3 regions of the Streptomyces sp. NPDC001315 genome follow, and region 3 is predicted to be linked to each of the others. Evidence: riboswitches for the same ligand, from Rfam matches in the RefSeq annotation. Region 3 holds a riboswitch; each other region holds the start of a gene.
The links. A riboswitch is a leader RNA that binds a small molecule or an ion and turns the genes downstream of it on or off. The one in region 3 is predicted to bind cyclic di-AMP.

Region 1 (6,213 bases), on a different contig from region 3:
CTCGTGCGTGAGCCCGCCGAACATCACGTGGCTCATGCGCGACAGCTGCTCGTGCGCGGCCTCGTTCAGCACCGGGTGGTTGTAGCCGTGGATCGCGGACCACCAGGACGACATGCCGTCGACCAGTTCGCCCGAGCCGTCCGCCAGGGTCAGCCGCACCCCGCCGGCCGACTTCACGACCAGCGGCTCCTGACGGCCCGGCATCGGGCCGTACGGATGCCAGACATGCCGCCGGTCGAGGTCCAGCAACTCGGGCACGCTCAGAGCAGGCATCGAGGCCCGCTTCGGGTCAGGCATTGGGCGCGAGATCCGTACCGGCGCCCCGGCGGCGTACCGCGACGAGGTCCGGACGGGCCTCGTTGACCTGCGGCGCGGAGGTGGAACCGCAGACGCTCTCACCCCCGTGGCAGCCGCCCGCCCGGTGCTCGGGCAGCGTCACCCGGTCGGCGCCCTCCACCTCGAAACCGGCGTCCGCGATCATCTCCAGGTCGGCCTTGCCCGCCTGGCCCTCGCTGGTGAGGTAGTCACCGAGGAAGATCGAGTTGGCCAGGTGCAGGGCGAGCGGCTGCATCGTACGGAGATGGACCTCGCGGCCGCCCGCGATGCGCACCTCGACGTCCGGGCAGACGAACCGCACCATCGCCAGGATCCGCAGACAGCGCTGCGGGGTGAGGTTCCACTCCTTGGCCAGCGGCGTGCCCTCGAACGGGATCAGGAAGTTCACCGGAACGGAGTCCGGGTCCAGCTCACGCAGTGAGAAGACCACGTCCACCAGGTCCTCGTCGCTCTCGCCCATGCCGGCGATCAGCCCCGAGCAGGCCGACAGGCCCGCCGCGTGCGCCTTCTGTACGGTGTCGACGCGGTCGGCGTAGGTGTGCGTGGTCGTGATGTCCGCGTACGTCCCCTCGGAGGTGTTGAGGTTGTGGTTGTACGCGTCCGCGCCCGCCTCGCGCAGCCGCTCCGCCTGGCCGTCGGAGAGCAGGCCGAGGCAGGCGCACACCTCGACGCCCTCGTTCTGGTCCTTGATCGCCTTGATGGTGTCCGAGACCCGGTCCACGTCCCGGTCGGTCGGACCGCGGCCGCTGGCCACCAGACAGACCCGCTTGGCCCCACCGGCGAGTCCGGCCGCCGCGGCCTGGGACGCCTCGTCCGGCTTGAGCCAGGTGTACTTCAGGATCTCGGCCTTGGAGCCGAGTCGCTGGGAGCAGTAGGAGCAGTCCTCGGGACACAGTCCGGACTTCAGGTTGACGAGGTAGTTGAGTTTCACGCGTCGGCCGAACCACTGCCGGCGCACCTTGCCGGCCGCGGCCACCACATCGAGCAGATCGTCGTCGGAGGTGGCGAGTACGGCGAGCGCTTCCTCGCGGCTCGGCAGCTCGCGCCGCAGTCCCTTGTCCACCAGCGTGTTCAGCAGGTCCATGGGAGCCGATCCTGTCGTAAGGACGTGCTCCGGGCCAAGGAGAGTTCGTACAACAGAGGCACTTCGTGGTGTGTGGATTGCCACATCCTGGCCTGCTGATCGTCCCGCTAGTGTCTGTCCACTGCCTACAAATCCCGCGGAGGACCCATGGCGTTCGGCTGGATCGACGAGCAGGCGGAACTGCGCCGCCACGCCGGGCTCGTACGGACGTTGCGCCCGCGCCCCGCCGACTCGCCGCTCCTCGACCTCGCGAGCAACGACTACCTGGGCCTGGCCCGCCACCCCGAGATCGCCGAGGGCGCGGCCCGCGCGGCGCGGACCTGGGGCGGTGGTGCCACCGGCTCCCGGCTCGTCACCGGCACCACCGAGCTGCACACCGAGCTCGAACGGGAGCTGGCCGCCTTCTGCGGCTTCGAGGCGGCACTGGTCTTCTCCTCCGGCTACGCGGCCAACCTCGCGGCGGTCACCGCGCTGGCCCCGCACGGGTCGCTGATCGTCTCCGACGCGGGCAACCACGCCTCGCTGATCGACGGCTGCCGGCTGGCCCGCGGCACCACACAGGTCGTCGCGCACGCCGAACCGGACGCCGTGCGCAAGGCGCTCCAGACACACGCCGGGCCCGCCGTCGCCGTCTCCGACACGGTCTTCTCGGTCGACGGCGACGCCGCGCCGCTGGCCGGACTCGCGCAGGCATGCCGGGAGCACGGCGCCGGGGTGGTCGTCGACGACGCCCACGGCCTTGGCGTGCTGGGCGACGGCGGCCGTGGTGCTCCTTACGCGGCAGGGCTCGCGGGCGCCCCGGACGTCGTCGTGACGGTCACCCTGTCCAAGTCGCTGGGCAGCCAGGGCGGAGCAGTGCTCGGTCCCGTCGGGGTGATCGACCACCTGGTCAACGCGGCCCGCACGTTCATCTTCGACACGGGCCTCGCCCCCGCGGCGGCGGGCGCGGCCCTGTCGGCCCTGCGGCTGCTGCGCCGCGAGCCGGAGCGGGCGGCGCGGGCCCGCACGGTGGCGGGCGAGCTGCACGCACGTCTGACCGCCGCGGGTCTGGAGGCGGTACGGCCGGACGCCGCGGTCGTCTCCGTGCGGGCGCCGTCCCCGGAGGGGGCCGTGCGGTGGGCGGCCGACTGCCGTGCGGCGGGTGTCGCCGTGGGCTGCTTCCGTCCTCCTTCCGTGCCCGACGGCATCTCGCGGCTGCGACTGACCGCTCGCGCGGACCTCTCCGAGGCCCAGGTCGAACGCGCGGTACGGGTGATCGGCGAGACACGACCATGAGTCGGCGTGACACGGCCGTGTGTCGCACGATTCGTCATCGATCAGCGCTGATCGCTGCTGCTTTGAACTGATCAGAACGGTCCGGACATGACCGGAATCAGTGGAACGCGGCCGTGAATTCCGCCCAGCTCTCGGGGGAGAAGAGCAGCGCGGGGCCGGCCGGGTCCTTGGAGTCGCGTACGGCGAGCAGTCCGGCCCATGGCCCCGAGGCCGGCCGGGCCGTCTCCACGCAGTTGTTCGCTCCCGTGCTGTAGCTGCTGCGCAGCCATCGCGCATCGTGCAGATGAGTAGTGGAAGGTACGTTCCGAGGCAGTGCAGTCATGGTGCCTCCTTACGCGCCGTCACCTATCCCGGCGATGAAATCCAACGAGTCCTCGGGTGAAAGGGCGTGGATCTGAAGGGTGTTGAAGGCCTCCGAGTAGGCCTGGAGGTCTTCTTTCCGTTCGAGGTAGAGGCTACTCGTCATATGGTCGAGAACAACCACATCCAGATCAGAAGTGCTCGGAAATGACAAGATAACGAAAGGTCCGGTGATGCCGATGTGTGCTCCCGCGCTGAACGGCAGCACCTGGAGCCGCACTTGGGCCAGACGCCCCGCCTCCACCAGCCGCCGCAGCTGTCGCGCCATCACGTCGGGCCCGCCGACCTCCCGCCGCAGCACCGCCTCGTCCAGGACCGCGGTCAGTTCCAGCGGCGGCTGCGCGCGCAGCACGTCCTGCCTGGCCAGCCGCACCTCCACCAGCGCGTCAAGCCGCTCCTCCTCCAGCCCCTCCACGGCCGCCCGCGTCACCGCGCGGGCGTACTCGGGCGTCTGCAACAGCCCCGGGACCACCGACGTCTCCAGTGTGCGCATCGCGCTCGCCTGCGACTCCAGGCTGATGAAATCCCGGTAGGTGGGCGGCAGCACACCACGGTACGCGTGCCACCAGTGGTCCCGGCCGCCGTCGTGGGACCCCGCCAGCACCAGCAGCAACTCCCGCAGCTGGGCGTCGGCGACACCGTAGGCGTCCAGGAGTAACCGCACATCGGCCGGTTTCACCCCGCTGGCGCCGGTCTCGATCCGGCTCACCTTCGACTGGTGCCAGCCCACCAGCCGGGCCGCCTCACCACTGGTGAGCCCTGTGCGGGCGCGCAGAGCGCGCAGCTCGGCGCCCAGTTTCCGGCGGCGCACCGCGGGACCGTACTGCATGGGAAACTCCTTACTCCTTCCGAGCCGCCCAAATACGGTCTGCCGTCGCAGAGTTCACCGCTTCGAGCGACAGATATATGCACATCTTGGTGGATCGCCACCGTGGCCGGCCGGGTAATGGCAGTCTGGCGAAGAAGCACCAGTCCGGGACCGTACTCGAATCCGCTCCTTGTCGGACTGCGGTCCCGCGGGAAGGGACGACGTCGCCATGGCAGACCATCTGGAAGCATCCGTCACTCTGCCGAGCGATCCCGCCTCGGTCGCCGCTGCCCGCACCTTCGTGGCGAGCGCTCTCGCGGAGTGGGGCCTGCCGGCGGACACGGATGCGGCCGACACCATCCGGCTGATCGTCTCCGAACTCGCCACCAACGCCGTACAGCACACTCTGGGGCAGTCACCCACCTTCACGGTGGACCTCACCCTCGACCGTGACGAGCATCTGCGCATCGGCGTCACCGACAGCCACCCACGCTTCCCCAAACGACTGCCGGCCGCCGTCCAGCAGGACAACGGCCGGGGAATGGTGATCATCCGCTGGCTGATCGCGGAGTGCGGCGGCAGGCTGCGCGTCCGCCCCACCCACGAGGGGGGCAAGACGGTCTTCATCGAACTCCCGTGGACGATCCCGGCCGAGCCGGTGCCGGCCGCGGGGCAGCAGGAACCTTGAGGACCCAGTCCTTTTCACGGGAATGACCCCGGCGCGGCGGCGGCGCGTCAGGACGCCGCCACCGCACCGGGCGGGTCAACTGACCCTGCCGTACCAGACGCTCGTCGTCCAGAGCTTCTGCAGCCTCACCACATCCCCGGTCTTCGGGGCATGCCAGATCTTTCCCTTCCCGGCATAGATGCCGACGTGGTAGACGCTGGAGCCCGAGTGGAAGAACACGAGGTCGCCTGGCTTGCGGCTCCTGGCCGAGATGTGGTGGGTCTTGTTGTACTGCTGGGCCGCCGTGCGGGGCAGCTTCTTGCCCGCCTTCTTGAACGAGTACAGCGTGAGCCCGGAGCAGTCGAACCTGCGCGGCCCCGTGGCGCCGTACTGGTACGGGGAGCCCTTCTTGGAGGCCGCGATCTGGAGTGCCTTCGTCGCGGTTGTGGCGGCCGCCGCCTCGGAGGTGAAGCCCGGGGCCACGATCGAGCCGCCCACGGCGGCAATGGTGAGTGCCGAGGCCGTACCGGCCCGGGCCATCAGCGACGGGACACGATTGAGCGCAGTCATGCGCAACCCTTCGTCAGCCGCCTGTGAAGGATGACCTGTCGGATTCGGGCTGGCGAAGTTGCCCGGCCGCGTCGCGCGGCTTCACCCCAAGGGCTGCTCGGCCCGGCCATGGCTTGGCCGTTCCGGCGAACCCGTCGTGCTTGGGTCCTCCACTCCTGCCGATGCACTTCCGTCGACCGGTCGTCCGGGACAGCGGCAGGACTCGGCGTCCGCCCGGACCGCCCCGCCGCTGTGGCGGGGGCTTGTCGTCAGATTGGGATCTTCACTCACAGGTGTCCGAAAATCCCAACGGAACCGTGGGTTTGTGTTGTTGCTCACCACTCACCCGTTCGGGTGGACAGCCCCATGTTCGATCGACTGTCCAGGGGGCCGACGAGCCCCGGACCAGCACCGGAGCACCTCATCCCGCTCCGGAGCCACGCGCGTTGCGCAACCGCAACGGTCCGAGAAAAGGACGCACACCTACGCCAACAGGGGGTACACCATTTGGTCCGTTTCAACTCCGTCCCGGACACTCCGCACGCGGGACGGAACACCCGGACCGGCTGGGCGTGCGTCAACTGTCGGAGCGTGACGGCACGATGACGCGTGCCGTGCGCCGCTCCCCGTCCAGGACGCGCAGCGCCCGCGCGAGCGTGGGCGCGTGCAGTTCGGCCTCGCCCCGCTGGTGCATCAGGGCCAGCGCGTCGCGCAGCGCGGCCGCCTTCCCCACCAGCGCCTGGGCGGCGCGCAGTCCGCGGTACGTGTCCCCGTGATACGCCGGGTTGATGCGGCCGAGCAGGTCGACCACCTCCAGGTAACGGTCGATCAACTCGCCCTCGGCCCGTGTCAGGGCGGGCAGCGGCGGGAGTTCCGGTGGCAGCATCCCCGGCTCACCTCGCGCCGGGCGTGGTGCGCGAGGCCTTGCGGCCGTCGATGACGCGGTCCACCAGGCCGAACTCCAGCGCTCCCGGCGCGTCCAGGACCTTGTCCCGCTCGATGTCGGCACTCACCTGCTGCGGACTGCGTCCCGTATGCCGTACGAGCATCTCCTCCAGCAAGGCCCTGGTGCGCGCCAACTCCTCCGCCTGGATGGCGAGGTCGCCGGCCTGCCCCTCGACCGGTTCGGGCAGC
Region 2 (6,213 bases), on a different contig from region 3:
AGCAGGCGCAGGACACGGGCGAGGGCGGGAGGGACACGTCCGCCGCGACGCAGACGCCACCCCGGACCGAACCGCAGACCGCACCCCAGACCGAACCTCAGGCAGTCAAGGGCGGCCTCGCCGAGACGGGGGCGCAGCTGTGGCCCGCGGCCGTCGGTGCCGTCCTCGCGGTCGCCGGCGTCGTCCTGCTCACCCGCACCCGGCGGCGCCCCATGTGACGCCCTCGCGGACGCCAGGGGCGCGGCGCCCGGATCAGTACCAGCGATCCGGGCGGCGCCCTGTCGGTCAGCCCGCGCGCCCCTTCTGCAGCCCACCGACCCCACCCGGGCGAGCTGTTCAGCCTGGAGTCACAGGACCTGCCGGTCCCGGCCGACCGCCGACCGCCCTCACGCCTGAGGGGCGAGCTCGGCCATCGGGCCCCAGCCGTGCTGGTCGGGCACGTTCACGTTGATGATCTCGGGCGTCTCGGCGACCGCGCCGGCCATCGCGGCAAGGCCCGCCTTGAAATGCTCGGACTGCACATGGGCGGCCCCGGCGTCCTCGTCCGCGAACGCCTCCAGCAGCGTGAACCTGTTCGGGTCGTCGACACTGCGCGACCAGTCGAAGAACAGATTGCCCGGTTCCGCGCGAGTGGCCTCGGTGAACGGACCCACCAGCGACAGCCACTCGTCGGCACGCTCGGGACGGACGGTGAAGCGTACGGCGATGAAAATCATGGCTCCACGATGCATCGGGCGACGGCGGAAGGCCAACCGCGGACACCCCCGGACGGCCGTGCACACGGCTCGACCGGACGGTACGGGTCGTGTGAAGGGCCCGACCGAGGGAAGCTGTAAACGTGGCCGCTCGCTCACCAAGGGGGGATCATGGCATTCTTCGCGACCTCACGGCGAGATCCGTTGCGACTGCAGTCCGTCACCGACCTCGCCCAGGACAACGAACGGCTCGAGGAGGAGAACGAGCAGCTCCGGCAGGCGGTGGCCTCGCACGCCGTCATCGACCAGGCCATAGGCGCCGTGGTCGCCCTGGGACAGATCCCGCCCGAAGAGGCCTGGCGGGTGCTGCGGGACGTCTCACAGCGCACGAACACCAAGCTGCGCACGGTCGCCGAGCATGTTCTGGAGTTCGTTCAGTACGGCGCGCTGCCGGAACCGGAGCTGGACGAGCTGAAGAAGGCGATCAACCGCTACCGGATGTGCTCTCGCACGCACCTGTCCGATCCCTGACCGTCACGCCCGCGACCCTGACCGTCACGTCCGCGCCAGGGAACGCGCGACGCGGAATCCGACGTCGTCGACCCGGAAGGTGGGGTGGCTGCGCCGCCGCACGGAGGCCCGGCAGCTCCAGTGCTCGTCGAACCAGCCGCCGCCGCGCAGCACCCGGTAGCTGCCGTACACCTCGGGGTCGTAGACGTCCCAGCACCACTCCCAGACGTTCCCGAGGAGGTCCGAAAACCCCCACGGGTTGGGCCGTCTGCCGCCCACCGCGTGGATCCGCTCCCGCGAGTTGCCCCGGTGCCAGGCGATCTCGTCGAGAGGGCCGTAGCGGGGGCCCGTCGTACCGGCGCGGCAGGCGTGCTCCCACTCCGCCTCGGTCGGCAGCCGGTAGCCGTCCGCCGACGTGTCCCATTCGACGTCCCCGCCGTCATCCCCGCCGCAGTCCTCGCCGCCGTCCCCTCTGTCGTCTCTGCCGTCCTCGAAGCGGTACGCGGGGGCGAAGCCGTCGCGGAGGGACAGGGCGTTGCAGAAGCGGACCGCGTCCCACCAGGAGACGCCCTCGACGGGCAGCCGGTCCCCTTGCGCGGTGCTCGGGCGCCGACCGGTCACCCGTGCGTACGACGCCTGGGTGACCGGTACGGCAGCGAGTCGGTAGGGCGCGAGCTCGACCGTCCAGCTGCGCCGCGTTCGCCGGTCGGACAGGGTTACCTGCCCGGCCGGGACCGTGACCAGCTCACCCAAGTCCCTTGTCGCGGAACCGAAGTTCACGCGGGCCGTGCCGCGCTGTGGATCGCGGTCTGCCCGGCGAAGAAGATCGACTCCTCGCGTACGGGAGCGCCCGGGCCCGGGGCGTGGATCATCGTGCCGTTGCCCGTGCAGACGCCGACGTGGCTGACATCGCCGTAGAAGAAGATGAGGTCGCCCGGCTGGAGGTCGGTGAGCGGAATCGCCGCGACCGTGCGGGCCTGGTCGATCGCCGTGCGGGGGAGCGCGACCCCGGCGGCCTTCCATGCGGCCTGGGTCAGGCTGGAGCAGTCGTACGACTCCGGTCCGGTCGCCCCCCACAGGCACGGCCTGCCGATCTGGGCGCGGGCGAAGTCGAGGGCCTTCGCGGCCTTGCCGCTGTACGTCGCCTCCGGCACGCCGACGGGGACGGAGACGACGCTGAACTGGCCGGTGTCGACAGAGGCGTTCTCGTACCCGGCGTCGAGCGGGAGGCTGAACTGCCCGGTGTCAGCACGGCTGTTCGGGTAAGTCGTGTCGGCGGTGAAGCTGAACTGACCGGTTGTGTAACCGGTGTCGAGGAGGGGGCTCTCGAGAGGGACGCCGAACTGGCCGTTGTCGACGGGTGCGTTCGTGTACCCGGAGCCGACGGGGAGGCCGGTGTCGAGGCCGATCGCCGGTTGCGTGAGCCAGCCGATTCCCTCGCCGCGCGGAGGATCCTGCTGCTCGGGGGCCGGCCAGAGGGGTTCGGCCGTCGGCGCGGCCACGAGCGCGGCGGGCGGTGCGCCCCGCAGGGAAATCTGCCGGGGCAGCAACTCCCTTGCCGCGGTGAGCTTTTCCTGGATCTGTTCCTTCGTCGCCCTCAACGCCGACTGCCGCGACGTGGTGACGGGCGCGGACGCGGGCAGCACGGCCGGGAGAGCCGGAGGAGCGTAGGGCGCCGAGAGAGCCGGGAGCGCGTCTCGCCGGCTCTCCGGCGCGGCCGGCAGCGCGGCTACGGGCCCGGCGGTCAGCTCCGGGACACGTTTGGCGGGTGCCTCCAGTTCGAGGCGCTGCGCCGGAACCGTGGCCGGGAGTTCCGTCGGGCGCGCGGGGCGGGCCGCGGCCGGAGGGGCGGGCGTTCTGTCGGCCGGCAGCGCCGCCGCGACCGTCGGGCCCAGCTTGGCGCGCGCCACGTCGAACCACTGCCGGGCGACGGTGTCGAGGGCGGGGTCGGCCTGCCTGCGTTCCGTGGCGCGCATCGATGCGGCGGGCCTGCGTGTCCCCGCTGTCATCGCGCGGGTGGCGTTGTAGTTCCCCGTGTCGGTCTCGGCGCGGTCGTAGAGCGTGTTGATCCGCTGCCGGATCTCCTCGCGGCTGACCGCGTCCGTTCCGGGGAGGCCGAGACCTTCGGGGCGCGTGTCGCGTTCCGGCGCCATCGGCGACGTACTCCTTCCGTGCACCGCCTACCGAGTTAGCTGTCGGGTTCGGGCGGAGGTTCCGGAAGGCGTGCCCTACGGCCCTTGCCCCGCAGGGCAGTTGGGCCGATTCACCCCAAAGATCGGTCGGGTCCCCGGCTCCGGCGGCCGCAGTGGTTCACCGGACTCGGCGGAGGCTGCACGGCCCGGCGGGATTCGCCGGAGGGATCCGAGCGGCCTGACGCCAACTTAGCTAATTTGTGCGGCTCGTGTGAAGGTTGAAGAGCGGAATGTCCGATACGTAATTGTGACCTTCGTTTCCCTGTGGCCTCTTCCGGGCCGGGCGGCCGCCACCGGAGCTGTTGAGACTGCGCGTCCTCCGGTTCCGCCAGGCCGGGCGGGGTTGCGGCCGGTCCGAAGGACCTCCTGGACTTCGTCAACGACGTCGTCAGACCGATCGACGGACTCCGGCAGGTGCGGTCCTTCCTGCACTTCGGGATCCACACCCACCGGTTCCTCTGGACGTCGGCTGACTTCGGGGCAGGTTCAGATACGGCGCACGGTGTGCAGCTTCGTGGCGTACGTGCCCGTGCCGTCGAGCAGCGACGCGCCGCCCAGGTCGGACATGGTGGGCCCGTTGACCGTCTTGCGGCTGGAGACGAAACGGCGCTTGCCGGCCGCGTCCGTGCCCAGGTAGATGCCGACGTGGTCGACGGTCACGGTGTCCGTTTCGGCGTCGTCGTCGCCCGAGTCGGCGTTGAACAGCACCAGGTCGCCGGGCTGGAGCAGCGCCGCCGCGGGCGGATTGGTGCCGTCGGTGCGGTCGATGACCACTCCGGGTGCGTAGTCGACGATGTGGCGCGACTTGCGCGGGATCCGGTTCCCGGAGGTGTCCTCGCCGGCGGCCAGGGGCACGCCCATGTGGTAGCCGTAGACCATCCGCGTGTAGCCCGAGCAGTCGAGGTTGCCGACCTGCTTGCTGGACGGTCCGGTGTAGGTCCCGTCGGGGAAGGTCCAGCCCACGTTCATGTACTCGTGGAAGTCGGCGCCCTCGTAGCGGTAACCCTGCGGGTCGAGGTAGCCGTACCCGGCCTCGCCCAGCACCTGCTTGCCCTGGGCCGGTCCGGCCCCGGCCGTGACCGCCGGAGCGTCGCCGAGGAACATCGCGGCGTAGGCGAGGACATCGGGGACGGTGGAGCCCGCCCAGCCGCGGATCGTCTGCTCCAGCTGCGTCGTCCACGTCCCGTCGAACGGCTCGGGCAGCACCCGCACCCAGTCGCCGTGCGTGACGGTCGGCGGGGTCTCCCAGTTCGCGGCGTCCACCTCGTAGCGGCTGACGGACAGCGTGACCGGCAGGTTCGTACAGCCCTTGTTGGCCAGGGCGCGCAGGCCCACCCGTCCCTTGGCGAAGGTGGGGTCGGTGACGTCGACGGCCCACGCGGTCGGCTCGGCCGACGCCGACCGCCAGGCCTTGGCCTGGATCCTGGTGCCCTCCCGGCGCACCCGGATCGTCCAGTCGGTCCCCGCGGGCACGCTCGTGTCGAGCGTGAGGGCGGCGGCCAGCTGGGTCACCGCGTCGTCGACCTCCTTCTCGACGCGCAGCTCGACCGCGCCCGAGGTCAGGAAGGACAGCCGGGCGCGGTAGTTGCTGTGGGTGGTCTGGTAGCCGAAGGTCAGCCCGAACGAACACGCCTGGCCGGTGGGCACCTTGTCGAACCGGGCCGTGCAGCGGGCGTCGACGTCGGTGATCTCGTCGTCGCGCAGGCTGGCGTGCCGGCTGTAGTTCTCGGTGGTGAGGCTGACGACGCCGCTGCCCGGCACGACCGAGTAGTCGGTGTCCGCCGGCCCGAGCGTGGACCAGCTGCCACCGCCGGGCGAGGTGCCCCAGTACTTCCGGTCCGCCAAGTCGAGCGAGAGGTCGGGCAGAGTGCGCTGGAAGTCGTCCACGAAGGGCCGCTTGTTCTCCGCGAACGTGCGCTGCGGGCCGGGCAGTACGACGGTTCGCGCACCGTGGGTCAGCAGCGCGACGCGCCTGCCGCCGGAGGTGACCTCGGTGCGGGCCGGGGTCCCCGGGAGCACGGTGGCGGTGAGCGGGCTGCTCAGCGTCACCGGGGTGAAGTAGGAGGCGTCCAGTGGCGGCAGGGTCACCGAGGAACGGGCCGAGGACAGACCGGCCGGACCCGAGAACGGCTCCACGGCCGTGGCCGCCCCGGCGGCACGGGCCGGAGCCGAGGCCGCTCCGACGAGCGGCACGGACGCGGCAGAGGCCGCGAGAGCGGCGAGAAGTCTTCGTCGAGAGGTATGAGACATAGGGATCATGATCGGGGTAGGCAGGGCACACGGACGGCGGCCCCCTGGCTTCGACCGTTATCGGGTGGAATGGCTGCGGCGTCCGGAGCCCATCCGGCGGGCCCGGTGCGGTCGGTGAGGCCGGCGAGGTCGTTAAGGTCGTTGAGGGGGGAAACAAGGTGGCTGACTGGATGCCGCGGGAGGAGTGGGTGAGGACACAGCCGCAGGCGCTCATCGCCGCGTGCGTCCTGGTGCTGGACGGGGACGGCCACATCCTGCTGCTGCGTTACGCGCCGGGCCAACCCAACAGCGGGAACTGGTGGCTGCCGGGCGGGATGCTCGACCACGGCGAGGACCCGTGGACGGCGGCCCGCCGTGAGATGCGCGAGGAGACCGGCATCGAACTCGGGTCCGAACCCGCTCTGATCGGCATCGACCACCGGGTCGATGTGCTGGGCACCGGCCCGGTTCTCGACTGCTTCTTCCACGGCGGCACCCTCGCCGACGACGTACCCGTACGGCTCAGCTCCGAGCACGACCGGCACGACTGGTTCGCCCTCGGCGAGCTGCACAACACGCCACTCGCC
Region 3 (6,213 bases):
GAGGTGTTGATGATCCCGAAGGCGTTCGGGCCGATGATGCGCATCCCGTACACGCGCGCGTGGCGTACGAGTTCGCGTTGGCGCTCGCGCCCCTCGGGACCACTCTCGGCGTACCCGGCGGAGACCACGACGAGTCCCTGCACACCGTGCTCGCCGCACTCGGTGACCACGTCGGGCACGCGCTCGGTCGGCACGGCGACGACCGCCACGTCGACAGGCCCCTCGATGTCCCGCACCGAGCGGTGCGCGGGCACGCCGTCGAGCTCCTTCTGCCCCTCGGGGAGGGCCGTGTTCACGGCGTACAGGTTTCCGGTGAACCCGGCCTGCCGGATGTTGCCGAGGACGCTGCGGCCGACGCCTCCCGGGGCGCGGCCGACGCCGACGACCGCCACGGACCCCGGGGCGAGCAGCCGCCGTACCGACCGCGCCTCGGCGCGCTGCTCCCGCGCGCGCTGCACGGCCAGCGAGCGTTCAGTGGGTTCGAGGTCGAACTCCAGGCGCACGACGCCGTCCTCGAAGCTGCGCTTCTGGGTGTAGCCGGCGTCCGTGAACACCTTGATCATCTTGGAGTTGGCAGGCAGTACCTCGGCGGCGAAGCGGCTGACGCCGCGCTCCCTGGCCACAGCGGCGATGTGCTCCAGGAGGGCGGAGGCGACACCGCGACCCTGGTGGGCGTCCTGCACCAGGAAGGCGACCTCCGCCTCGTCGGCGGGCGCGGAGGCGGGCATGCCATCGGTGCCGATGCGGTCATAGCGTACGGTGGCGATGAACTCGCCGCCGACCGTGGCCGCGAGTCCCACCCTGTCCACAAAGTCGTGGTGCGTGAAGCGGTGGACGTCCTTGGCGGACAGGCGCGGGTAGGGCGCGAAGAAGCGGTAGTACTTCGACTCGTCCGAGACCTGTTCGTAGAAGCTGACCAGACGGTCGGCGTCATCAACGGTGATGGGCCGGATGCGCGCGGTGCCGCCGTCGCGCAGCACCACGTCCGCCTCCCAGTGGGCGGGGTACTCGTGCCGGTCGTGCCGGTCCGCCGAGGTCTGCATGGGCCCCAGAGTACGGCTCGCGTACGACAACGGCGCGAGGCAGTCTGTGGAGGACGGAAGTCGGGTCGAGGCCGCGATCCGACGCCACTTCCGGAACGGGACACAGGACCGCTCCGGGCACGCATTCCGATGTGGAACACTGGTCTAGACAACCCTGAGACACTGAAGGGCAGCATCACATGGCTGAGCGCCGCGTCAACGTCGGCTGGGCCGAGGGCCTCCACGCCCGTCCCGCCTCCATCTTCGTCCGAGCCGCCACGGCCGCAGGCGTCCCGGTCACGATCGCCAAGGCCGACGGCAACCCCGTCAACGCGGCCTCCATGCTGGCCGTCCTCGGCCTGGGCGCCCAGGGTGGCGAGGAGATCGTCCTCGCCTCCGACGCCGAGGGTGCGGACGCCGCGCTCGACCGTCTGGCGAAGCTGGTCTCCGAGGGGCTCGAGGAGCTTCCCGAGACCGTCTGAGCACGACCCCCTTCGCGCCTGAGCCGGCGCCGCTTTCGCGGAGCTGGTTGTGTGCCGTCGGGGTTCCTCAATTGATGGTTTGCGGTGCTTGTCGCTTTAAAGACTTCCTCCCGCAACTCCGAAGGGCTCGCCCGAATTGCCGGGCGAGCCCTTCGCATTTCCTGTTCATGGGCAGCATAAATAGTCCCCCTGGAATTGCCCTTCTTTGTATACGGCCCCTGTGTTAATGCCGCAGACCCGTCATGTTTACGGGGTGTTGCGAAGTCCTCACGCGGTCGGGTCGCACTCCTCCCCCGGAGAAACGCAGCCGGTGTGCGGCGCTCGAACGCTCCGTGTGCAGTGCCGTGATCGCCCGCGCGCGCTCACCGTCGCCGCGCGCCACCGCGTCCACGATCGCGCCGTGCTCGGTCCAGGACTCCACGGGGTTGGCCGGTGCCTCGACCGCGTACATCCAGGCGATCTTGTGCCGCAGCTGGGTGAGCGTGGCGGTCAGGGCTTGGCTGCCGGAAGCCTGCGCGAGCGTCTCGTGGAACCAGCCGCCCAGGGAACGCAGATCCTCGCTGTTGCCCCGTCTGGCCCGCTCCTGGCCCAGCCGGACGAGGCCGCGCAGCACCTTCAGATGGGCCTCGGTGCGGCGCTGGGCGGCTCGGGAAGCGCCGAGGGGCTCCAGGAGCATGCGCATCTCCAGCAGGTCGGAGGCCTCCAGCTCGGTGGGTTCCGCGACGCACGCGCCCGCGTGCCGACGGGTCACCACGAACCCCTCCGCCTCCAGGGTGCGCAGGGCCTCCCTGACGGGGACGCGCGAGACGCCGTAGCGGCGTGCGAGGAGTTCCTCGGTGAGCCGGCTGCCGCGCTCGTAGACACCGGCGACGATGTCGTCCCGGATCGCCGTGCATACCGAGTGCGCCGGAATACGCATGACCGACCTCCGCCTTAATCCCCGTGAAACGTCGCCGATTGACGTGCGTTCAGTGACTCTATTGCAATCAGCTGCAATTTCCGACGGGAGGCCGGAATCCAGGGATATTTTTTGGACAGCGGGGCCTGCGAAACGCCGAAAGCCCCGGCTCGGGGAGCCGGGGCGTCGGTATGTCTCGCCGTCCGTTGTCAGACGTCACGCCGGGCGAGCGTCAGACGTTGACACCGTGCTTGCGGAGGTAGGCGACAGGGTCGATGTCCGAGCCGTACTCGGCGGTCGTACGGGCCTCGAAGTGCAGGTGCGGGCCGGTGACGTTGCCGGTCGCACCGGAGAGGCCGATCCGCTCGCCCATGGTGACCTTCTGGCCCACGGAGACGCCTATGGACGACAGGTGACCGTACTGCGTGTACGTGCCGTCGTTCATCTTGATGACGACCTGGTTGCCGTACGCCCCGCCCCAGCCGGCCTCGACGACGGTGCCGTAGCCGACCGCGTGGACGGAGGTGCCGCTGGCGGCGTGGAAGTCGATGCCGGTGTGGCTGCCGGAGGACCAGAACGAGCCGCCGCTGAGGTAGCCCGTGGACACGTAGGAGTGGGAGATCGGCGCCACGAACGTGTTGAGGCGCTTGCGCTCGGCCTCGCGGGCGGCGCGCGCCTTGGCCTCGCGCTCCTCCTTGGCCTTCTCCGCGGCCTTCTTGCGGGCGGCCTCCTCGGCCGCCCTCTGCTCCGCGGCCTGCTTCTGCGCTGCGGCCTGGGCGCCGATCTGCTCGGCGACCGAGTCGCCGATGGTGATGACCGGGGTGAGGCCCGTCTGCTCGACGGAGTTCTCGGCGGCGAGCGCGGGGGCAGCGAGGGTGCCGACGACGCCGGTGGTGGCGAGGGCCGCGATGCCGGCTGCCTGAGCGCTGGTGCGCTTCATCCGGCCGGGACGGCGGTGCTTCCCGGGGGCGCACATGAACGCCATGTAGTGGCTGATCCTTTCCTTCCCTCTCGCCTACCGGGTTAGCTGACGGGTTCGGAGCAGGAAGGTCTCCTACGGACCCCCTCGCGGCACGCGCGGGCGTCCGATTCACCCCAGGGACTGCGATGGGTCCCCGGCTCCCCTGGCTCGCGCCGTACGGGGACTCGGCGATGACTGTCCGCTGCCGCGGGTGCGGCGCACTGCCTGACGAACAGCCCGGACGACCGTACGGGGGCCGTCTTGCAATCCTCAAACGGATCAGGGCTTTTGTAGCGCATGCCACAGGGCAGACAGGCAACTCTCCCTCAATTCGGACATTCTCCGGACATTGAAGGGCCCTGGTGACTCATCGTCACCAGGGCCCTTACGCGCGCGTGCCTGTGCTCTGCCGCTACTCGGCTTCTACTCGGCGGACACTACGGTGACTTCACCGATGCCGAGGGCCTCGACGGGCTCCTTGATCTGCGCCGCGTCGCCGACGAGGATCGTCACCAGACAGTCCACCGGGAAGGCGCTCACGGCCGCCGCGGTGGCCTCCACCGTGCCGGTCGCGGCGAGCTGCTGGTACAGCGTCGCCTGGTAGTCGTCGGGCAGGTGCTGCTCGACCTGGTCGGCCAGCGTGCTCGCCACGGCCGCCGCCGTCTCGTACTTCAGCGGCGCCACACCGACGAGGTTCTGCACGGCGACGTCCCGCTCGGCGTCGGTCAGGCCCTCCGCGGCGAGCGTGCGCAGCACGGTCCACAGGTCCGACAGGGCGGGACCGGTGTTCGGGGTGTCCACGGAGCCGCTGATGGCGAGCATCGCGGCGCCCGTAGCCCCTCCGGGGGAAGAGGGGGCCGCCGACCTGAGGACCTGCCCGAACGCGCGCACACCGTAGGTGTAGCCCTTCTCCTCGCGCAGGACGCGGTCCAGACGGGAGGTGAGGGTGCCACCGAGGCAGTACGTGCCGAGCACCTGGGCGGGCCACACGCGGTCGTGCCGGTCGGCGCCGGTCCGGCCGATCAGCAGCTGCGTCTGGACGGCGCCGGGGCGGTCCACGATGACGACGCGGCCGGTGTCGTCGGCGCTCACCGGCGGCACGGGGCGCGGCTCGGCCGAGGAGCCCGTCCAGGCGCCCAGGGTGTCGCCGAGCAGCGCGTCCAGGTCGATGCCGACGAGGTCGCCGACGATCACGGCGGTGGCCGTGGCGGGGCGGACGTGCCTCTCGTAGAAGGCGCGTACGGCCGCGGAGTCGATCTTCACGACCGTCTCCTCGGTGCCCTGGCGCGGGCGCGACATGCGCGACGTGGCCGGGAACAGTTCCTTGGAGAGCTCCTTGGCGGCCCGGCGGGAGGGGTTGGCCAGCTCGTGCGGAATCTCGTCGAGCCGGTTGCGGACCAGCCGCTCGACCTCGCTGTCCGCGAACGCGGGCGCCCTGAGGGCGTCGGCGAGCAGGCCGAGCGCCTTGGCCAGGCGCGAGGCCGGAACTTCGAGGCTCAGGCGTACGCCGGGGTGGTCGGCGTGCGCGTCGAGGGTGGCGCCGCAGCGCTCCAGTTCGGCGGCGAATTCCTCCGCGGAGAGCTTGTCGGTGCCCTCCGAGAAGGCCCGCGCCATGATCGTGGCCACGCCGTCGAGACCGGCCGGTTCGGCCTCCAGGGGCGCGTCGAGGAGCACCTCGACGGCGACGACCTGCTGGCCGGGCCGGTTGCAGCGCAGGACGGTCAGGCCGTTGTCCAGCGTGCCGCGCTCGGGCGCCGGGAAGGCCCAGGGCCTGGCCTCGCCCGCCCGGGGCTGGGGGTGGAACTCCATCGTGGCGAGCTCGGTCACTGGGCCGCCTCCTCGGTCTCGTCGGTGGCTTCCACGGTCGCCGCGGACTCCGGGTCTTCGGTGCGTTCCGCGGCCTCGGCGTCGTCCAGGGCCTCGGGGACGGTCGGCTCGTAGACGAGCACCGCACGGTTGTCGGGACGCAGGCGGGCCTTGGCGACCTCCTGGACCTCCTCCGCCGTCACGTCCAGCACACGCTGGACGGCGGTGAGGGCGAGCTGCGGGTCGCCGAACAGGACCGCGTAGCGGCACAGTTCGTCGGCGCGGCCCGCGACCGTGCCGAGCCGGTCCAGCCACTCGCGCTCCAACTGGGCCTGGGCGCGTTCCATTTCCTCGGCCGTGGGGCCCTCCTCGGCGAACCGGGAGAGCTCCTCGTCGATGGCAGCCTCGATGACCGGCACCTCGACGTCACCGGACGTCTTGACGTCCAGCCAGCCCAGGGAGGGCGCCCCGGACAGCCGCAGCAGGCCGAAGCCGGCCGCCACCGCCGTACGGTCGCGCCGTACGAGCCGGTTGTAGAGGCGGGAGGACTCGCCGCCGCCGAGGACGGTCAGCGCCAGGTCGGCCGCGTCGCACGCGCGCGTGCCGTCGTGCGGCAGCCGGTAGGCGGCCATCAGGGCGCGCGCCGGGACCTCCTCCTCGACGACCTCGCGCAGCTGCTCGCCGATGACCTCGGGCAGCGAACCGTCACGCGGGGCGGGCTTGCCGTCGTGGGAGGAGATGGAGCCGAAGTACTTCTCGATCCAGGCGAGCGTCTGCTCCGGGTCGATGTCGCCGACCACGGACAGGACGGCGTTGTTCGGCGCGTAGTACGTCCGGAAGAACGCCCTCGCGTCCTCCAGGGTGGCCGCGTCCAGGTCCGCCATCGAGCCGATGGGCGTGTGGTGGTAGGGATGGCCCTCCGGGTAGGCGAGGGCGGTCAGTTTCTCGAACGCGGTGCCGTAGGGGACGTTGTCGTAGCGCTGGCGGCGCTCGTTCTTCACGACGTCCCGCTGGTTCTCCATGGACTCGTCGTCGAGGGCGGCG

Region 1: it holds a riboswitch for cyclic di-AMP, as region 3 does, so the genes downstream of both, ACFY16_RS38535 (C40 family peptidase) here and ACFY16_RS15525 (M23 family metallopeptidase) in region 3, are expected to answer to the same signal.
Region 2: it holds a riboswitch for cyclic di-AMP, as region 3 does, so the genes downstream of both, ACFY16_RS29785 (C40 family peptidase) here and ACFY16_RS15525 (M23 family metallopeptidase) in region 3, are expected to answer to the same signal.

What each region holds. Positions count from the first base shown of each region.
Region 1 covers NZ_JBIAWZ010000027.1:68,524-74,736, reverse strand. The annotation lists gene ACFY16_RS38565 (adenosylmethionine--8-amino-7-oxononanoate transaminase) at 1-273, opposite strand, end outside; gene bioB (biotin synthase BioB) at 290-1,420, opposite strand; gene ACFY16_RS38555 (8-amino-7-oxononanoate synthase) at 1,568-2,695, shown strand; gene ACFY16_RS38550 (DUF397 domain-containing protein) at 2,793-3,017, opposite strand; gene ACFY16_RS38545 (helix-turn-helix domain-containing protein) at 3,027-3,884, opposite strand; gene ACFY16_RS38540 (ATP-binding protein) at 4,093-4,551, shown strand; gene ACFY16_RS38535 (C40 family peptidase) at 4,627-5,100, opposite strand; cyclic di-AMP (ydaO/yuaA leader) riboswitch at 5,104-5,276, opposite strand; gene ACFY16_RS38530 (hypothetical protein) at 5,657-5,965, opposite strand; gene ACFY16_RS38525 (ATP-dependent Clp protease proteolytic subunit) at 5,973-6,213, opposite strand, start outside.
Region 2 covers NZ_JBIAWZ010000013.1:173,153-179,365, forward strand. The annotation lists gene ACFY16_RS29765 (DUF1996 domain-containing protein) at 1-218, shown strand, start outside; gene ACFY16_RS29770 (putative quinol monooxygenase) at 387-716, opposite strand; gene ACFY16_RS29775 (ANTAR domain-containing protein) at 867-1,226, shown strand; gene ACFY16_RS29780 (formylglycine-generating enzyme family protein) at 1,251-1,949, opposite strand; gene ACFY16_RS29785 (C40 family peptidase) at 1,982-3,358, opposite strand; cyclic di-AMP (ydaO/yuaA leader) riboswitch at 3,367-3,540, opposite strand; partial or broken gene ACFY16_RS29790 (AsnC family transcriptional regulator) at 3,740-3,859, shown strand; gene ACFY16_RS29795 (NlpC/P60 family protein) at 3,884-5,647, opposite strand; gene ACFY16_RS29800 (NUDIX hydrolase) at 5,806-6,213, shown strand, end outside.
Region 3 covers NZ_JBIAWZ010000004.1:459,705-465,917, forward strand. The annotation lists gene ACFY16_RS15510 (GNAT family N-acetyltransferase) at 1-1,043, opposite strand, end outside; gene ACFY16_RS15515 (HPr family phosphocarrier protein) at 1,223-1,504, shown strand; gene ACFY16_RS15520 (GntR family transcriptional regulator) at 1,728-2,423, opposite strand; gene ACFY16_RS15525 (M23 family metallopeptidase) at 2,635-3,387, opposite strand; cyclic di-AMP (ydaO/yuaA leader) riboswitch at 3,400-3,564, opposite strand; gene ACFY16_RS15530 (M16 family metallopeptidase) at 3,787-5,190, opposite strand; gene ACFY16_RS15535 (M16 family metallopeptidase) at 5,187-6,213, opposite strand, start outside.